3 regions of the Thalassotalea sp. PLHSN55 genome follow, and region 1 is predicted to be linked to each of the others. Evidence: predicted binding sites of a transcription regulator. Region 1 holds the regulator's gene; each other region holds the start of a gene.
The links. The regulator sigma-54, encoded in region 1, starts transcription at its own class of promoters, with help from an activator protein. The targets are predictions, from matches to a motif close to GTTGGCACGNNNNTNGNNT.
Positions count from the first base shown of each region.

Region 1 (6,165 bases):
CACCTTTACTCGTGGCGGTTTTGGCGCAGTACGTGAAGTGTGCGACTTACTGATGACAGCGCAAGGCACATTATCCTTGGCCAGTGGCGCAAGTATATGAACAAACTTAATAGCTTAGCGTTTTCAATTTTTCTAATCGCTGTAAGCACGTATGCTGTGCTTGAGTGGATGGAAAATAAGGATAAAACCGCTGAAGTTATCTCTACCGACTTAGTTCCTGAATTTATCGCTGAGAATTTACAAAGCGACATTTTTAATGAAGATGGTCAACTAAGTTACGTGATTGACGCTCAGCGCATGGAGCACTTTTCTGATCTTTCACTCACTAATTTTGAACTTCCTCGGTATACCTTATATCCAAAGAATAATAGCTTACCGTGGAAAATGAGTGCTAACGAAGCCACTTTGTACGACAATAACCGTGTAATTCTAAAAAATAGAGTACGATTATATGCCACAGATAAAAATAGCTTGATCCAAGAAATAAACGGCAAATATTTAGAATTAGACTTAAATACGAATATTATTAGCTCAGAGCAAACCATTTTAATAAAGGGAAAAGGATTTACCATGTATGGTTCCGGGCTAATAGTTGACTTAAACACAACACAAATGACATTAACTGAACATGTTCAAACTATCTATAAAAAAACCACTAGCTAATTTAATATTAGCAGCGACCATACTAGGTATTTCCCCCCTAGCAATGGCAGAAAAAGCTGATTTTGAGCAAGAAATCACGATCAAATCTATCCGCCAGTCGGGTGATTTGAAAAATAAAATTATCAGTTACCTCGATGATGTCATTATCACGCAAGGTTCACTCGTGATCCGCGCAGATATGGTGCAAGTGCTTAAAAAAGCCGGTACCAATGACGATATTTACATTGCCAAAGGCAAACCTGCAACATTTGAGCAGCGCCTAGAAGATGGCACGCCTATCAAGTTACAAGCAGATGAAATTACCTATCAGGCTAACGAACACACCATTATTATTTCAGGTAACGCGCGACTGAGCCAAGAAGGCAGTGAAGTCTCAGGTAGCAAAATCATCTACAATACGTTAACAGAAAGACTCGAAGCAGAAAGTTATAGTAACGATACAGTCACAACGGTGTTAAAACCAAAAACCAAGGCCAAAGAATAACTATGTCAGCAACGTTATCTGCATCAGGGTTAGCAAAAGCTTACAAAGGCCGTAAGGTTGTTAAAAATGTCAGCTTAAAAGTAAGCTCAGGACAAATCGTTGGCTTACTCGGCCCAAACGGTGCCGGTAAGACCACCTCTTTTTACATGATTGTTGGTTTAGTGCCAAACGACAGTGGCAGCATTACTTTAGATGATGAAAACTTAACTTTACTGCCTATGCACGAACGTGCACGCAAAGGCATTGGCTACTTACCACAAGAAGCATCAATTTTTCGCAAATTATCGGTTTACGATAATATTATGGCGATACTGCAAACGCGAAAAGATCTTTCCGCGGTTGAAAAAGAAGAAAAACTTGAGCACTTATTAGAAGAATTCAACATTTGTCATATCAAAGACAATACCGGTATGAGCTTATCTGGCGGTGAACGACGTCGTGTTGAAATTGCACGAGCACTAGCGGCAGATCCTAAATTTATCTTGCTAGATGAACCGTTTGCAGGTGTCGACCCGATTTCAGTCGGCGATATTAAGAAAATTATTTTACAATTAAAACATCGAGGGATCGGCATTTTAATTACCGATCACAATGTACGAGAAACACTCGATGTATGTGAACACGCGTATATAGTTAGTCATGGTGAATTAATAGCTGAGGGTGACGCCGATCAAATTCTCGCTAATCAACATGTACGAGATGTATACCTTGGTGAGCAATTCACGCTATAGTTATATCCATAGGACAGATTATTTGAACACATGGTAGTTAACTTAGCTCATGATAAAAAATAAAATCAACAGGAAAATGATTACGTAGATGCGCCCTACACTACAACTAAAAATTGGACAACAACTAACCATGACCCCGCAATTGCAACAAGCGATCAAGCTGTTGCAATTGTCGACTTTGGATTTACAACAAGAAATTCAAGAAGCCTTAGAAAGCAATCCACTATTAGAAGTTGACGAAAGTGCTCCCACCACAAAAGACGAGAGCAGTAACGACTTAGAAGAGGCGTTTTCAGCAAATGCCACTGAAGCTGCTCCAGCTGCAACCGATGGTAGTGAAGATTCTGCGCCAACCATAGATGAAATTAGCACCACAGAAGCTATGGATAAAAGCGATATTCCTGAAGAACTCAATATCGATACGACATGGGATGAAAGCTATAGTGCCGGCACCTCAAACACAGGGGTAAGCAGCGCACCTTCTGAAGACTATACTTACCAAGGTGAAACCACCGACTCAATTCAAGATCACCTGCGCTGGCAAATGGAACTAACCCCATTTAGCGATACCGATCTCACCATAGCAACCGCGATTATTGATGCAATTGACGATGCTGGCTACTTAACTGTTACTAGTGAAGATATTTTAGAAAGTGTTGGCATCGAAGACGTTGAGTTAGACGAAGTTGAAGCGGTCATAAAGCGCATCAATATGTTTGACCCTATCGGCGTTGGTGCGCGTTCAATTGCCGAATGTTTATTAATTCAATTAAACCAGTTCGACGATGACACGCCGTGGCTTAAAGAAAGCAAAATAGTCGTTAGTGAACATATTGAATTGCTTGGTAGCCGTGACTATCGTCAACTTATGCGCAAAACGCGCTTAAAAGAAGATCAGTTACGTGAAGTTATTCGCCTAATTCAAACCTTAGATCCGCGCCCTGGCGACAGTGTTATCAAAGAAGATGACCAATACGTTATACCCGATGTATCAGTGGAAAAGAAAAATGGTCGCTGGGTGGTTGAATTAAACCCAGATACTGCGCCAAAGCTTTCGATTAATCAACAATATGCTGCGATGACACGCACTATGAAGTCATCAAACGACAGCCAATTTATTCGCTCAAACTTGCAAGAAGCCAAGTGGTTTATTAAAAGTTTAGAAAGTCGAAACGATACCTTATTAAAAGTGTCAAACTGTATTGTTCAGCGCCAACAAGGCTTTTTTGAACATGGCCCAGAAGCCATGCGCCCTATGGTTTTAAATGACATCGCTGAAGCGGTAGATATGCACGAGTCAACCATTTCTCGTGTTACCACACAAAAGTATATGCATACGCCAAGAGGAATTTTTGAGCTTAAATTCTTCTTTTCAAGTCATGTTAGTACCGAGAACGGGGGAGAATGTTCATCAACAGCTATCCGCGCATTAATCAAAAAACTTATTTCTGCGGAGATCCCATCGAAACCATTAAGCGACAGCAAAATGGCGGAAATATTAGCAGAACAAGGTATTAATGTCGCAAGGCGTACTATAGCCAAATATCGCGAGTCATTGTCTATACCGCCTTCAAACCAACGAAAAAGCTTACTTTAGTAACTAATTTATGAGGATTTAAGTCTATGCAAATCAATCTTACTGGACACCATGTAGAAATTACAGACTCTTTACGCGACTACGTAAACGAAAAATTTGCTAAATTAGAGCGTCATTTTGATCACATCAATAACGTATACGTTGTACTAACCGTCGAAAAATTAAATCAAAAAGCTGAGTCAACGGTGCATTTAAATGGCAGTGAAGTTCACGCATCAGCTGTAAACAGTGATATGTACGCCTCAATCGACGCACTAGTTGATAAATTAGATCGTCAAATCCTTAAATATAAAGGCAAAATTAGCCAGCACTAATTAACCCCAGCCATAAAAAATTATGAAGTTCCAAGACATTTTAACCCTAAACTGCACTCACTGTGCAGTTTCAGGGTCAAGTAAAAAACGTATTTTAGAACAAATATGCCTTACCGCGGCAGAACAGCTCGACGATATTTCGCAACAAGAATTATTAGAAAGTTTGATGGTACGCGAAAGAATGGGCAGCACAGGTATTGGCGGCGGCATTGCCATTCCACATGGCCGACTCCCCACTAGTTCAAAAATAGTGTGCGTGGTAGTCACCTCTGCGGAAGCCATTGCTTTTGACGCTGTCGACAACCGTCCAGTGGATATTTTTATTGCCTTATTTGTGCCTGAAGCAAGCTGCAAAGAACATTTAAATACGCTGCAAAGCATAGCAAAACTCTTTAGTGACAAACAAATTTGCAAAGGCGTTCGAAGCTGCACCACCGACCAGGAATTGTTTGAATTTATTCAACAACAATAAATAAATGAAGTTAATCATAGTAAGTGGCCGTTCAGGGTCAGGAAAGTCTGTTGCCTTAAGGGTTTTGGAAGATTTAGGCTATTATTGCGTTGATAATATCCCCGTTAACCTGCTACCCGCCCTAACCCATACCGTGATTAACGACTATGAAAATGTTGCGGTTAGCTTAGATGTGCGTAATTTGCCCGAGTTACCCAGCGATGTCTCAGAGATTATCGATTACCTGCCAAACGCGGTTGAGCTTAACATTGTTTATTTAGACGCTGATGACGGTGATTTAATTCGCCGCTTTAGCGAAACTCGTCGCTTGCATCCGTTAATCAGACAAAACATCGCCCTCGATCAAGCGATTGCGTTAGAGAAAAAGTTATTAGAGCCAGTTTCAAGCCGCGCAGATTTATATATCAATACCAGCCAGTTAACGCCGCATCAATTAGCTGACTTGGTCAGAGAACGTATATTAGGTAAAAAAACCGGTTCTATGGTGGTAGTGTTTGAATCTTTTGGTTTCAAACATGGTGTGCCTGCCGATGCCGACTATGTATTTGATGCGCGCTTTTTACCAAACCCGTTTTGGGATAAGTCATTAAAAGGACAAACCGGGCTAGATCAACCGGTGCAAGATTTTTTAGCAAGCCAACCGATTGTCACTAAATTCATTTGGCAAATAAACAGTTTTATGATGACCTGGTTACCACATTTAGAGCGTAACAATAGAAGTTATGTCACCATTGCTATTGGTTGTACCGGCGGTAAACATCGCTCAGTTTATATTGCAGAACTTTTAGCGAACAACTTAAGAAAAGACCGTGAAGATGTGCAATCTCGCCATCGTGATATTGAAGTAAAATCCACCTAATGTTTAGGTACAGATGATGCCAAAATTAGAAAAAACACTCATTATCACTAATAAATTGGGCTTGCATGCACGAGCTGCGACTAAGCTTGCGCAGCTTTGCCAAAACTACCGCGCGAGTGCTCACATTACGCTAGACGATAACCAAGCCGATGCAAGTAGCATTATGGGCTTAATGTTATTAGCCGGTAGCCAAGGAAAAGAAGTCACGGTAACCACCGAAGGCGAAGAAGCACAACAGGCACTTACCGCCATATGTCAGCTTTTTACCAACAAGTTCGACGAAAGTGAATAACAAATCCGTATCTACTTATTTAGTCGAATAAAAAAGCTGAAAAAACCTCACAGTTAAGATAAACTTTGCCTAGGTACGAAAGAAAAAAACACCTTGGTATTTCAATAAAATAGGCTTTCGCATACCACCGAAACAAATAACCTTTTCGCATTAACGGCACAGGATTGGTTTATGCCGGAAATTTCAGAACAAGAATATACTCAGCTAAGGCTACAACAGGTCAATGACGCTCTTGGTAGCGGCATGTTTGTGCATGTGCGTAAGTTATTGCAAAACATGCCTGCCTACGATCTTGCCTTAATTCTTGAGTCTTCTCCTGCGAAAAGTCGTAATGTATTGTGGCAATTAGTCGACCCCGATCATCACGGTGAAGTGCTTGAAGAACTAAATGAAGAAGTTCGTAAAGGCATTCTAAAAAGCATGCGTCCAGAAAAGCTAGCTGCGGTTGCAGAAGGCATGGACGTTGATGATTTAGCTGAAGTTTTAAGAACCCTGCCCGATAGCGTTTATCAAGAAGTACTGAGCTCGATGGACTCTCAAGATCGAGGCCGAGTAGAAGCCGCTTTATCTTATGAAGAAGATACTGCCGGCGGGATCATGAACACCGATACCATTACCATTCGCCCAGACGTAACGGTTGATGTGGTATTGCGCTATTTACGCTTAAAAGGCGAACTCCCCGACGCAACCGACTCCTTTTATGTGGTCGATCGCAAAGATTATTTTGTTGGTGCCGTCACGCTAGCATCAATT
Region 1 is NZ_JBPDIH010000006.1:139,779-145,943, forward strand. It holds gene kdsC (3-deoxy-manno-octulosonate-8-phosphatase KdsC) at 1-100, shown strand, start outside; gene lptC (LPS export ABC transporter periplasmic protein LptC) at 97-663, shown strand; gene lptA (lipopolysaccharide transport periplasmic protein LptA) at 707-1,147, shown strand; gene lptB (LPS export ABC transporter ATP-binding protein) at 1,150-1,878, shown strand; gene ACRRSQ_RS13175 (RNA polymerase factor sigma-54) at 1,967-3,475, shown strand; gene hpf (ribosome hibernation promoting factor) at 3,502-3,789, shown strand; gene ptsN (PTS IIA-like nitrogen regulatory protein PtsN) at 3,812-4,261, shown strand; gene rapZ (RNase adapter RapZ) at 4,266-5,120, shown strand; gene ACRRSQ_RS13195 (HPr family phosphocarrier protein) at 5,134-5,412, shown strand; gene mgtE (magnesium transporter) at 5,584-6,165, shown strand, end outside.

Region 2 (6,165 bases), on a different contig from region 1:
TTCTCGTGATCGAATAAAAAAACATGCTCACCGAACGTGCGGTGAGCATAAATAGCGCTTAGAACGAGCTAAATAACACCTTGGTCATTTGCTCGGCGGCGCTAATTGTTTTGGCATTAGCTTGATAATTTCGTTGTGCTGTCATCAAATTAACCAGTTCGCCTGTTAAGTCGACATTAGAGCCTTCATAAGCACCAGCACTTAGCACACCTAAGGTGCCGCTATCAGGCGCACCAATCATTGGTGTACCAGAGGCATAACTTTGGCTCCACGTGGTATTGTTGCCTTTGCGTAAACCGTCGGGGTTATTAAAATCAGCCAGCACTACCTTGCCTTGTAACTTATCTAAGCCATTGGTATATACGCCATAAAGTGAGCCATCGTCATCGATGCGGATCGTTTTTAACTCACCTGCACCGTAACCGTCTGTTTCATTTTTACTTAAACTAAATGCCGCCGCGTTTTGGCTCATATCGGCAATATTTAAGTCAACCGACATAGGTGTTGCACCCGTTGGTGTATACGCCAAGTTAATTGCAGCCGTTGGCGCAGTTAAATTACCGTTGGTATCAAAGGTGATTGTTTGCGGCGTAGGACCTACCGAAGCACCATCGATAAAATAATGCGCCTGCCACTCGTTTGGTGTTGAAGTTTTAACAAAATATTGCGTTAGCACGTGTTCACTGCCAAGTGAATCAAACACAGTGCCTGACTGAGAATAGTTATACATATCGGCTTGAATATTAGCCGGGTCAAACGGGGTATTGGTTGGCACTGACGCATCGGCTTTTAAATTGGCGGCAAAATTGACCATAGTCGATGCATTAGCCGGTAAATTACCCGTTGCCACTTGTAAGTTTTGCACCACACCACCAAGTAAAACGCCATTGGCATCAACCGGGTAACCTTGTAAATTTGCACCACTGTTAGTGACAATATAATTTTGTGCGTCGCGATTAAACGTACCGGCGCGGGTATAAGCGGTTTCGCCATTATCTTCTAAAACAAAAAAACCACGACCAGAAATAGCCAGATCCATCGAACGACCAGTATTAACAACATCACCGTTGCGCTCAAAATTACTTGATACTGAACCTACTTCAACACCACCTGGTGCACCGCCACTGTAAATGGCCGCAAATTCAGCACGTCCTGATTTAAAACCTGCGGTATTTACGTTGGCAATATTTTGTGAAATTACGCCTAACTGTTCATTTGTGGCGCGTAAACCTGATAAACCAATACTATAAGACATCTTTTTTCCTTAGCTGTTATTTTGGCTAAATTCGCTTACCGAGAACAAGGAAACACTTCCCATACCGGCTAATTTAAGTTGGATATCGCCGCCACTGGCTGGCAACATGACACGTTCGACATCGCGTGATAACAATGGCGTGGTAGTGAAAACATTTTCATCACGCACGACGTTAACTTCAAAGGTATAGCTACCTTGCGGTAATTCATCTAATTCAAAGCGAATGTCGTCACTGTTAACATTGCTCCAATTTTGCGTACTCACCACATTGCCTTGTAAATCTTTAACGGCTAGTTCAACCGAGTCTGCACTTGCGCCCATAGGAATAACACCCGCGGCGATTTCTCCTTCGCTAATGGCTAAACTGTCAGCAGGAACAAGCACACTTTTACCGATCAACGAGGTACTTTGCAGGACTTGCTGGGTATACAAAAGTTCAGCATTTTCCGCTTGACCCGCACGAATATATTCTTGGCCTTCCACCATAGAAAATTGCGCTAATTGACCCACATATTCAGTTCCGTCGAGTGGTTCTAACGGATCTTGGTTTTGAATTTGCGCGACCATCATGGTTAAAAATTCATTTTTTAACCCAAACGCCGAGCTATTGGCGCTAACTTGTCCAGCGTTTGCTAATGCAGTGTTTGCTTGTGTAGTTTGATTTGTGATTGCAATCGACATAATTAACCTTGTCCTAAACGTAATAAGCTTTGCTGCATGCTATTGACGCGGCGCATCACTTCAACCGAGCTTTCAAAACTGCGCGATGCCGACATCATGTCAGCCATTTCATCAACAGCATTTACATTGGAATAAAAAACAAACCCGTCTTGATTCGCCAATGGGTTTTGCGGCTCGTAGCGACGTTCAACCGCTTGTTGAGACTGGGTAACGCCCAGCATGTTGACATTAGCACCCGTGACTTGCATGGTTTCTTGGTTGGTTTGATAAATTGTTGAAAATACGGGTTTTAACGCTTTATAGGCGTCTTTCTCCGTACTCGCTGCAGAGTCGGCATTGGCAAGGTTAGAAGCAACCGTGTTCAAGCGTAATGTTTGGCTGCGCATGGCGCTGCCGGCAATTTCATAAATATTACTAAAAGACATTCATTACCTTCCATCAATTACTTTTTGTAAGCCACTGATCTTCATATTCAGAAACGTTAAGCTGCTTTGAAAGTCCATGGCGTTGTTGTTAAAGTGCGCTTGTTCAACACCAAGTTCAGCAGTATTGCCATCTTTAGCCGGTTGATAAGGCACGCGGTATAAGCTTTCCATCGCGTTTTGTGAAAAGTGGTAATTGTTCGCTTGTGAAAAATGGCTTTCTACTTCGGTCATTGCCGCTTGAAAGTCATAATCACGTGCTAAATAACCCGGTGTATCAACATTTGCCAAATTACTGGCTAATATTTCACTGCGCTGAACACGTGCCTGTAATGCATAAGGATGAATACCAAGCGCTTTGTCAAAATTTATCGCCATTTGCTCACTTGTCCTATGGTGTTGTGTTAAGAATCCATGTACAGTTAAACAAAAGCTGTGCCACTAGTAACAATCTATATTATTCAATGACTTACAAAAAACAGATGTTCAAAAGGAAAGTACAAACGGAAGCGGAATTTCCCTTAAGGAAACGCTTGAGGCAATTACTACTGATAAGTTTTATTATTTCGTCGCCAAGCTTTGCCGAGCCTTTTTTAGCGCAAGTTGAACAAGATCTAACAAGCCACGCTTTCGATATGCAGTGGCCAGCATTTAAGCACGACATTGAACTCTGGTTGCCTAATAAAGCCACTGACTTGCCAGCGTGTGACAACACCCATTCCATTAGTCGCAGTAACCCAAGTAAAGCACCGCTCGGACGGGTCAATTATTTAATTCAATGCCCGCAACCTAAATGGCAATTAAGAGCCGTTGCTAAAGTAAAAGTGTATCTGCCGGTTTTACATGCCAAAACGGAGATCGCACGCCAGCAAACGTTGTCAGCCAGTAATAGTTTTTATAAAACCGTTGATGTCAGTCGCCTTAGCCAAGGTTTTATCGCTAAGCCAAACAACAGCGAGCATTTTTTACCTCGCCTTTGGCAGCAAGTGATTAGTAAAAAACGTATTCGCGCAGGCAAAGCTATTTCGCCATACCAGTTACAGGCAGCCTATTTAGTGAGTGCTGGTGATACTGTGATAATTCGCGCCAAGGTAGATAACTTTAGCGCGACGATGAAAGGCAAGGCACTGCAAAGTGGTCAACGTGGCGATAAAATTCAAGTGGAAAACTTATCATCAAACAAACGTATTCAAGCCATTGTTACTGAATCGGGCGTGGTTGAAACAATTTTTTAAACTCAACACCATTAAAGTTTATAATTTCCATGGTCGCTTATTAATTACAAGCCATTAAGGAGTGTCACTTATCTCCTTAGCTAATTAAAAAATCAGAGCCCCCAAAATGAAAATAACCAATAGCGTCGGTTATACACCGACACCCAAAATTACCGCTACTGCCCAAGCACCGGTCAGTAAAAGTGAAGCGCAAATCAGCACAAAAAAAGATGTTATGGTTGATAATTATATAGATATAAACAGTAAACTTGCCGCAACCTCAGATGTTGATTTAGCAAAGGTTAATGAAATACGTGATCAGCTTAAAGCCGGTACATTAACACTTGATATCGATAAGTTAAGCGATGCAATTTTGGCGATGCATCGCCGATGAGCCAAATTAAGCAAACCATTCAGTTGCTAGTTGCGGGGATCAAGGAAGATCTCACTCATTTTCAGCGCTATCATCAATTGTTAATTGAACAACAATCACTGATGCAGCAGCACAACAGTGAACAGCTGATGCTACTGAATAAGCGCCATGAGAAATACCATCACGCTTTATTGCAACAAAGCAATAAACGCAAAAAGCTATTACTCGAATTAGGTTTGTCAGCTGATGATGCGGGTATGGACGCGGTGATCAGTGCATTAAGCGCAAAACCTGCAGCGCAAGTTCAGCAAATGTGGCATGCATTAAAAAACTTGGTTGCACAATGTCAGCAACAAAATCAGCGTAATGGTGAACTGTTAGCCAGCCAGCAGCAGCTATTAAATAAAATGCTGCGCCCAGATAGCCAAAACGAATATTGCCCTAACCTCGCCTAGCCTGCTTATCCGACTTAATCGGCTTAGCCTTTTCTCATTCCCCGCCACACCTTAAGTGCTTTTCAACTCAGTACTGTTAAATTTAGTAATGTTAAATTCAGTGCGCTCAAATCGATTTATAGGCATGCGATTGCGCGGCTAAATCGTCTAATTGCGCTTGTTCTTCAACATCTTGTTGCCAACGCTGCGCTAGTGTTTCTTTCCTCTTAAGTCTTTCAATACCTTTAACTTTTGCTAGCTGCTGTTGTAATTGTTGACCAGCATTAGTGAGCTCCAATTGCTGTAAAATAATTTGCTGCTCTAGTGTTTCGCACATCGTGCTAATTTGAGCACGCATTGCTAAATTATTCGCCATACCAAGTGCACCACAGGCATTTGCTTCACTAATAAGCTGATGTTGATAGTGCTTTAATTGTTGCTGCTGTTGCTGAGCTTGCGTTAATTTAGCATTGAGTTCATCGCGCACACGAACAAGTTCAGTGAGCTTCTGCTCTTCAATAGTGTGGTATTGAGATAACATAAAGTGAGCGTGCGAGCTTAGTCTGGCATCAATTGAAATAACTGTTCAACGCTTGCGTTGATGTCGCTTTTTTCATCCATATCTTGCTGTAAAAACGCTGCAATTTGAGGATAAATTTGCACAGCAAAGTCCATTTCATGATCTTTACCCGGTTGATAACCACCTAAGGGAATAAGCTCTTTGATGTGTTGATATTTACTGTAAAATTTCTTTAAATTTTTCGCTTTGTTTAAATGTTTTTTATCTACCACTTGCGGCATAACACGGCTGACAGAGGCGCTAATGTCGATCGCAGGATAATGACCTTCTTCTGCAATATCACGGCTTAACACGATATGACCGTCTAATATCGCGCGCACCGCATCTGCAATCGGCTCTTGTTGGTTGTCGCCTTCAACCAATACCGTGTAAATTGCCGTCATGCTGCCTTGTTTGCTTTCGCCATTACCGGCACTTTCGACTAAGCGCGTTAACATACTAAATACGGACGGCGGATAACCTTTAGTAGCAGGCAGCTCGCCAGTCGCTAAGCCAATTTCTCGTTGCGCTTGCGCGTAACGCGTTAATGAGTCCATTAACAGCAAAACATGTTTACCTTGGTCGCGATAATATTCCGCCAGACGATGACACACCTGAGCCGCACGTAAACGCATTAGCGGCGTAGCATCGGCGGGCGCTGCAATTACAACTGCGCGTTGACGACCTTTTTCACCTAAGCTGTGCTGAATAAATTCCAATACTTCTCGACCACGTTCGCCAATTAAACCAACAATAACGACATCGGCTTCGGTATGACGCGTCATCATGCCGAGCAAGACACTTTTCCCCACCCCAGAGCCGGCAAACAATCCTAATCGTTGGCCTTTACCTGGGGTTAATACGGCATTAATCGCGCGTACACCAACATCAATAGTGGCTTGAATAGGATGACGAGATAACGGGTTGGGCGGCAAGGAAAAAAGTGGAATTTCACTGCCGGTGATCGGCCCTAAATTGTCAAGCGGCTGCAATAAACCATCAAGCACACGACCCAATAATTGCTCGCCAACGACAATTTTTTCAATGCCTTTTTGTGGGGTTACCCGAGCGCCGGCATACAAACCCGAAGGGGGTTGCAACGGCATTAAATAAGTGATGTCGCGATTAAAGCCTATCACTTCCGCAGGGATAGGTTTACCTGCCGCGCAATCGACTAAACAGCGCTGCCCCATGATCAATCGACAACCGGTCACCTCAAGGGCTAAG
Region 2 is NZ_JBPDIH010000003.1:554,198-560,362, forward strand. It holds gene flgE (flagellar hook protein FlgE) at 59-1,255, opposite strand; gene ACRRSQ_RS08190 (flagellar hook assembly protein FlgD) at 1,265-1,936, opposite strand; gene flgC (flagellar basal body rod protein FlgC) at 1,939-2,361, opposite strand; gene flgB (flagellar basal body rod protein FlgB) at 2,365-2,736, opposite strand; gene flgA (flagellar basal body P-ring formation chaperone FlgA) at 2,892-3,593, shown strand; gene flgM (flagellar biosynthesis anti-sigma factor FlgM) at 3,700-3,966, shown strand; gene flgN (flagellar export chaperone FlgN) at 3,963-4,400, shown strand; gene ACRRSQ_RS08220 (flagellar FliJ family protein) at 4,507-4,920, opposite strand; gene ACRRSQ_RS08225 (FliI/YscN family ATPase) at 4,938-6,165, opposite strand, start outside.
Region 2: a site for sigma-54 is predicted at 2,783-2,801, ahead of flgB (flagellar basal body rod protein FlgB). Genes of this name have one in related genera too.

Region 3 (6,165 bases), on a different contig from region 1:
ACCTTGATAGGTGCCCCAACGCGTCACTAATTCATGTTCAGTGCGCCAGCTAGCGTGTCTGCCTTGTTTCCACATATTCTGATTTAAGGTCGTAAATTCCATGCGGTCGGTAATAATTGCTGCATGGCTTTGTGAGTAAAAAACACTAATAACAATGGCAAATGCCGTAATTAAGTGCCTTAAAATGAAAAGTATTTTATCTTCCATAATAAGATTGTCCTTGTGATGTAAGTCACACTACTTTATTAATAAACAGCTAGTGCGTCTTCACCCAAAAGTATGAAAATGAATCAGTTCTTTGAGGTAAGTTGGCTGATGCGCCAAGAACTGTTTATAGTGTTTATTAACAAGTAACAACAGAGGCGATTTGTGAATATATTAATCATTGATGATCACCCGCTATTTATCGATGGTATTAGCCAACTGCTAAAACAATTAGCCGAAAAAGTTGTACTTCATAGTGCAACATCAGCGATATGTGCACTTGAACAACTTAGTAGCGGCATCGATTTTGATATTGTGATTTTAGACTTAAACATGCCCAACATTGACGGTTTGTCATTATTGCAGCGCTTTCATGCTGACGATTTATGTATTCCTGTGATCATTGTGTCGTCAGAAGAGCAAGTTGGCTTGATTCAGCAAGCATTGAATTGGGGCGCAATGGGCTTTATTCCGAAAAGCTTTACTACTGAGCAAATCCTGAATGGCGTTAAAACAGTACTCGAAGGAGAAATTTATATTCCCTCAAATATTCAACAACTGTTAAGTCGACAAGTTGCACGAGACGCGGCAACACATACACAGTCAGCCATAAATAAATCGGGCCTTAGTCACAAACAGTTTGAAATTTTAGTACTACTTGCCAAAGGCTTTTCCAACAAAAAAATAGCCACGATACTTCATCGAACCGAGCACACAGTAAAGTCTCATATTGCAGCAATATTTAATGTATTAGGGGCAGAAAATCGCACTGAGTGCGTAACAATTGCCAAAAAAAGAGGACTAGTAGATTAAAGGATTAATGGTTGAGCATATGATTCATCAGCACACGTAATTTTGCCGGTTTAATTGGCTTGTGTAGCACTTTGTAATGGCTTTGGCTAATTTCTTCAATGATTGCCTTTTCTGTCTCGCCAGTAATTAAAATAGCGGGTATTGTTTTTTGATACCTCTGATTAATAGCCGATATTGCTTCCAAGCCCGTTCGATGTTTTGCAAGCCTAAAATCTGAAATTATCAATGCCGGAAAGTTATCGCTGCTATCTAATGCTTCAATGGCCGTTAAAGCGCTATTAGCCGCAATTACCTGACAGCCCCATTTTTCAAGCATAACTGTCATCGCGGTCAATACATCTTCATCGTCTTCAATGATTAAAATATGTTTATCTAACAATTGGGTTTGGCTCGGTAACAAGGTGTTTTCTTGTTGCTTTGTTACCTTCAAATTACTTATCGGTAATGTTAACGAAAATACCGACCCTTTGTTTTCAACAGAGCGCAGCTTTATTTGATAATTAAGCAAATCACATAATCGTTTAACTATCGCTAAGCCTAACCCCAATCCTTTATTTCGATTACGCTCTGGATTATGTAGCTGAACAAACTCTTGAAAAATAAGCTCTTGTTTACTTTTCTCTATGCCTTTTCCACTATCCCATACTTGAATTAAGCAGTTACCTCCACTGCGACGACATGCTAGTAAAATTTTGCCTTGGTCGGTATAACGAATCGCGTTGCTGACTAAATTACGAAGAACTCGCTCAAGCCACAATGGATCAGTGTTAACCACGATATTTGAAGAGCGAAAAGACAAGTTCAGCTGTTTGTGCTTTGCTTCTAGCTCAAATTCATGTACTACTTTTTCAAATATGTCAGAAACATAAAAGGCCGTTGGTTGAACATCTATAGTATTAGCATCTATTTTAGAGATATCTAATAAGGCATTAAACAGCTCACCAAGCGAATGAACAGACTGCTCAAGCTTTTCATACAAGCCTAAACGTTGCTGTTTTTCATCACAATAGCGAATGGCATCAAGCAGCAAACTCATCGCATGCAAAGGTTGGCGTAAATCGTGACTGGCTGCCGCCAAAAAACGAGACTTGTCTTTGTTCGCCTTTTCAGCAATTTCTTTTGCAATTTCAACTTGTGCTTTTTGTTCAAGTAACGATTTAACTAATTCACTGTTTTCAAATCGCAACTGCAAACCAGCAACAATACTGCGATTAAGACTGCGAGTGGAGATGAGCATAACGACAAACGCTAAAAAAATAAAAAGAAAGGTGGTAAACCAACCTTCTGCCGGATAAGAAATAGCTAAATACAAGGCTTTAGTTGATGCACAAAAACCAAGAGGAAAAATAAAAGAGATAACTGCAGGTAAATAGGTAGAGCTAGATCCTATAGTAACAACCATGAGGCCCGCTAAAACAAATAAAACAAAATAAAAACTCAGTGGCGTTAAATTAATAAAAACCAAAGCCCCCCAAATAAAGCCATAAACGACACTGCCGCCCAAATAGCTTATTTTCAAAAACCTCAAGTTTTTCTGTTGCTGACGATTATATTGGCTAGTTAAATACGCTCGAAATAAAGGCGGAATAAAGGTGCAGCCATACCACAGCATCAGTAAGAGATGATCTAGCTGATTCCAAAGCCAGCCGAGCATAGCAGTAGAGATTAGGAATTGACCAATGATCAACCACCAACTATTGGCGAACAATATATCAAACTGCGTTTTAAGTAAGGTATTGGTAGTGAACGTTCGGGGCTGAAATTTCATAAATTACTCACAAGTCTTTATCAAAAGCCAAAAAGCTGCTTTACGATTTAAACACTGGTGATGAGTTTGACGTTTAACGATCATATTCCCTATGCTTTATGTTAACTATTTGTCCTTGTTAATTAAAATATACCTGTGACTAATAATTAGCAATCAAATAAATTAACCACGCTAAACATATTGTCTACACAACTGATTAACTATATTTATGTCAAAAAACTTTACAAAATCAGAGTAACAAATCAAATACCAACAGCTAATAAACTGAATAAATAGATTTTTTTATGTTTGGTATGTTTTATGCTTACTCCATAAAGATTAATAGACTTTATAAACTTATGACTGACCTCTCCAAAATTAGTAACTAAGCATTAAAAAAGGAACAACAAATGAAATCTCCAAAAACAAGTATTTTAGCTCTTTTGGCTAGTTTTTTATTTACAGCATCAACCCAAGCTAACCTAATAGTTGATTGGGAGGACGATGGCGGAGACTTAGTCATAACTTGGAATGGATTCATCGACGGTTGGGAAACAGCTAATGGAATTTCCCAATTCGATGCTAACACTAAAATTATACAAACTGGTAACGGAATGCATGCCCTAGATGGACTGGTTGACCTGTATTGGCCAAATTCTGGCCTAGGGCACAACTGGTATACAGGTCCTTCGCATTACAACGGTGTATTGTTAGGCGATTCATTTGGCATATCTGGTAACGGTCTTTGGATTTATATGCCAGGAAACTATGCAGGGCAAACCATTTCAGGCTCTTTAACTTTCGCCTCTGCAGGAAATCTTGTAAGTAACTTTGTTGCGGGCTCTAGAGACCTTGGTTTTGGTGAAAATGATACAGTAATTTTTCAGGCAGCCGCTCCTTCTCAACCGGTTCCAGAACCTTCTACGTTAGCTATTTTTGCTTTAGGTATTTTAGGCTTAGCTTCACGTAAACTGAAAAAGTAAAACGAAAAAAATAAAACTAAAAACTTCTTAAACGAATAAAATAAAAACACCAATTGTGATGATTGGTGTTTTTTTATGCCTACTTATAAACATTTATTTAAATAATAAAGTCAAAGCCTTGATTCAACTCGCTGCAAATACTCTTTTAATCAATAATACTCAGCCGCTAGTTTTGACTAAATTCCACCAGCTCTCTTCTGCCGCCAATAAATTTGGTAGCAAGCATTTGCTCATTTTTAATATCACTTACGTAGGTAATGTTTTTATCTAATGTTGCTATCGTCTGTAAGGTATTAGTTTCTAGGTCGAATTTCCACAATTGTGCTTGCGAGTTAATGCCATACAAAGCGTTATTTTTGGGTAATACATAATCGCCAAGTAGTTTATTGTTTAACATCGAGATTGGTCGCGCGCTTTCACTTTCATAACGCCAAAAGTTATTTTTGTTATCTAAATAAACGAGCTGTTCATCGTTAATGTAAGCAGACCATAGAACATGTTCAATGTTTAAGTTGGTGGTTGAGCCGGTGTCTATATCAACACTAAATAATTGCGCTTTACCCGCTTGAATGTCGGTGATCAGCAACTTGTTTTGATGTGTCCATGGCATAACTAATTTAACCGCTATCGGAGTTTCAAGTGTTTGATAACTGCCGTCTAGTTTCACTATCGTTACTTGGTTTTTAACATTCACCACTAATGCACTGCCATCGGGTGACCAATCGTATCGAGTGCTTTTAAGCCCTTGAGGAAATTTAGTCAGCTGATAGGTTTTCCCGTTGTCATGCAACCACAGCTGACGTGTGCCAGAGCGCAACGAGACAAAAGCGATTAACGCGCCATTAGGCTGAAACTTGGCATTAACATCAACACCGGTTGAACGAGATATCACTTCTAGCTCAGCTGATGCTTGTTCTGTATTTAAATAACCTATATCAAAGTCTTTACTGCCTAAGGTTACCGCAAACTTGGTTTGACTTGGGTGATAACTCGGTGCCCACATGCCTGAGCGGTTAGGCGAATGCATTAATTGCAAAGTGCCATCAAAATCGAGTCGATAAACTTTTCCGTCAACATTGGTGAGAAAATGTTTGCCGTCAGCAGAAAACTTAATGGGAAAACGGGCATACACCGAGTGGTTTGGATCGCGTATAATTTTTGACTCATTTTGTACCTCGCCCGCCAGGGTTAATATTCTTAATACATCGACCTTATTTTTTTCTGCTGACACCGTGGCAAGTAAACCCGTTTGCGGTGAATAATCCAGAGAATATATATGACCTGCATGTTCATGTGGCACTTTGGTCAGGGTATTAGCAATGGCATCATAAATCATCAACTCTGCTTGATTGCTTTCAAGTTGCGGGTATTGAAGCAAGGCAATTCGTCCGTCGTTTAACCAAGTTGGCTGTGTGGTTTTAATCTCGGCACAGTCATAACGAAGTGTATTTTTGGCATTGCCATGCCACGCTTGGGCAAAATCTAGGGTTTGTAACTGCCAACATTGCTGACCTTGTTCGGGTTTAGCAGAACAATCAGACTGCAAGACAAAGGCTAATTGTGAACCGTCTGACGACCAAGTTAGTTGGCTGTAATGGCCCGGCACAATGCTTAAACGTTCTTCTTGGTTGTTATTTAAATCTTTTGCCCACAAATGGCTTTCACACTGACCTACAAAACGGTTAAATACTAAGTATTTTCCGTCAGGCGAATAAGAGGCATTAAATTCTTGCTCGTCACTTGCTGTTAATGGGGTCACTTGATCAAACAAAGGTGTTTCTGACGGCCATAAAACAATGCTCAAGAAAGCAATAGCCAATACACTAGCAATAATTGCCGAAAATATCGTGCGCGTTTTCGTTTTTGTTTTTGTTTTATGAGTTGGAGTTTGTTCTTGATGCAGGTTTGGCTCAATAGTCGCTATTTTTTCAGTGCCGTTATCTTCCCAACGAACATTGGCTTCTAGGCTGTAACCTTTTTTAGCATGGGTTTTGATAAAGATCTGTTTTTTACTGTCATCACCAAAGGCTTTGCGCAAGTTGGCAATTGCTCGCTGCAAAGTATTTGGGCCAACAATACTGTTTTCCCAGACGAGATCCATCAGTTCTTCATGGCTAACAACCTCACCCGCACGAGAGGCCAAAACTTCTAAAACTTTTAGTACTTTAGGTGGTATTGATGTCGCTTGTTGTTGATGCTGTATTTGATTGCGATTGACATCAATATAGTAGTTATTCACCCAAAATTGTTTGGTCATATATAAGAAAGTCCTTTAGCTCTAGAAGAACGAATCTTACCGCGCTCTTACCCTCGAAATAAAGCTGAATACTGAGAAATCAGCTAAACGTCAGGTTTTATTCAAGTACATCAGCTCAAGTTCTGGCAAGTTATCAACATATTTCATAGGTCAAAAACTAA
Region 3 is NZ_JBPDIH010000004.1:559,410-565,574, forward strand. It holds gene ACRRSQ_RS10930 (hypothetical protein) at 1-207, opposite strand, end outside; gene ACRRSQ_RS10935 (response regulator) at 370-1,017, shown strand; gene ACRRSQ_RS10940 (ATP-binding response regulator) at 1,022-2,785, opposite strand; gene ACRRSQ_RS10945 (PEP-CTERM sorting domain-containing protein) at 3,175-3,747, shown strand; gene ACRRSQ_RS10950 (winged helix-turn-helix domain-containing protein) at 3,914-6,004, opposite strand.
Region 3: a site for sigma-54 is predicted at 3,073-3,091, ahead of ACRRSQ_RS10945 (PEP-CTERM sorting domain-containing protein). Genes of this name have one in related genera too.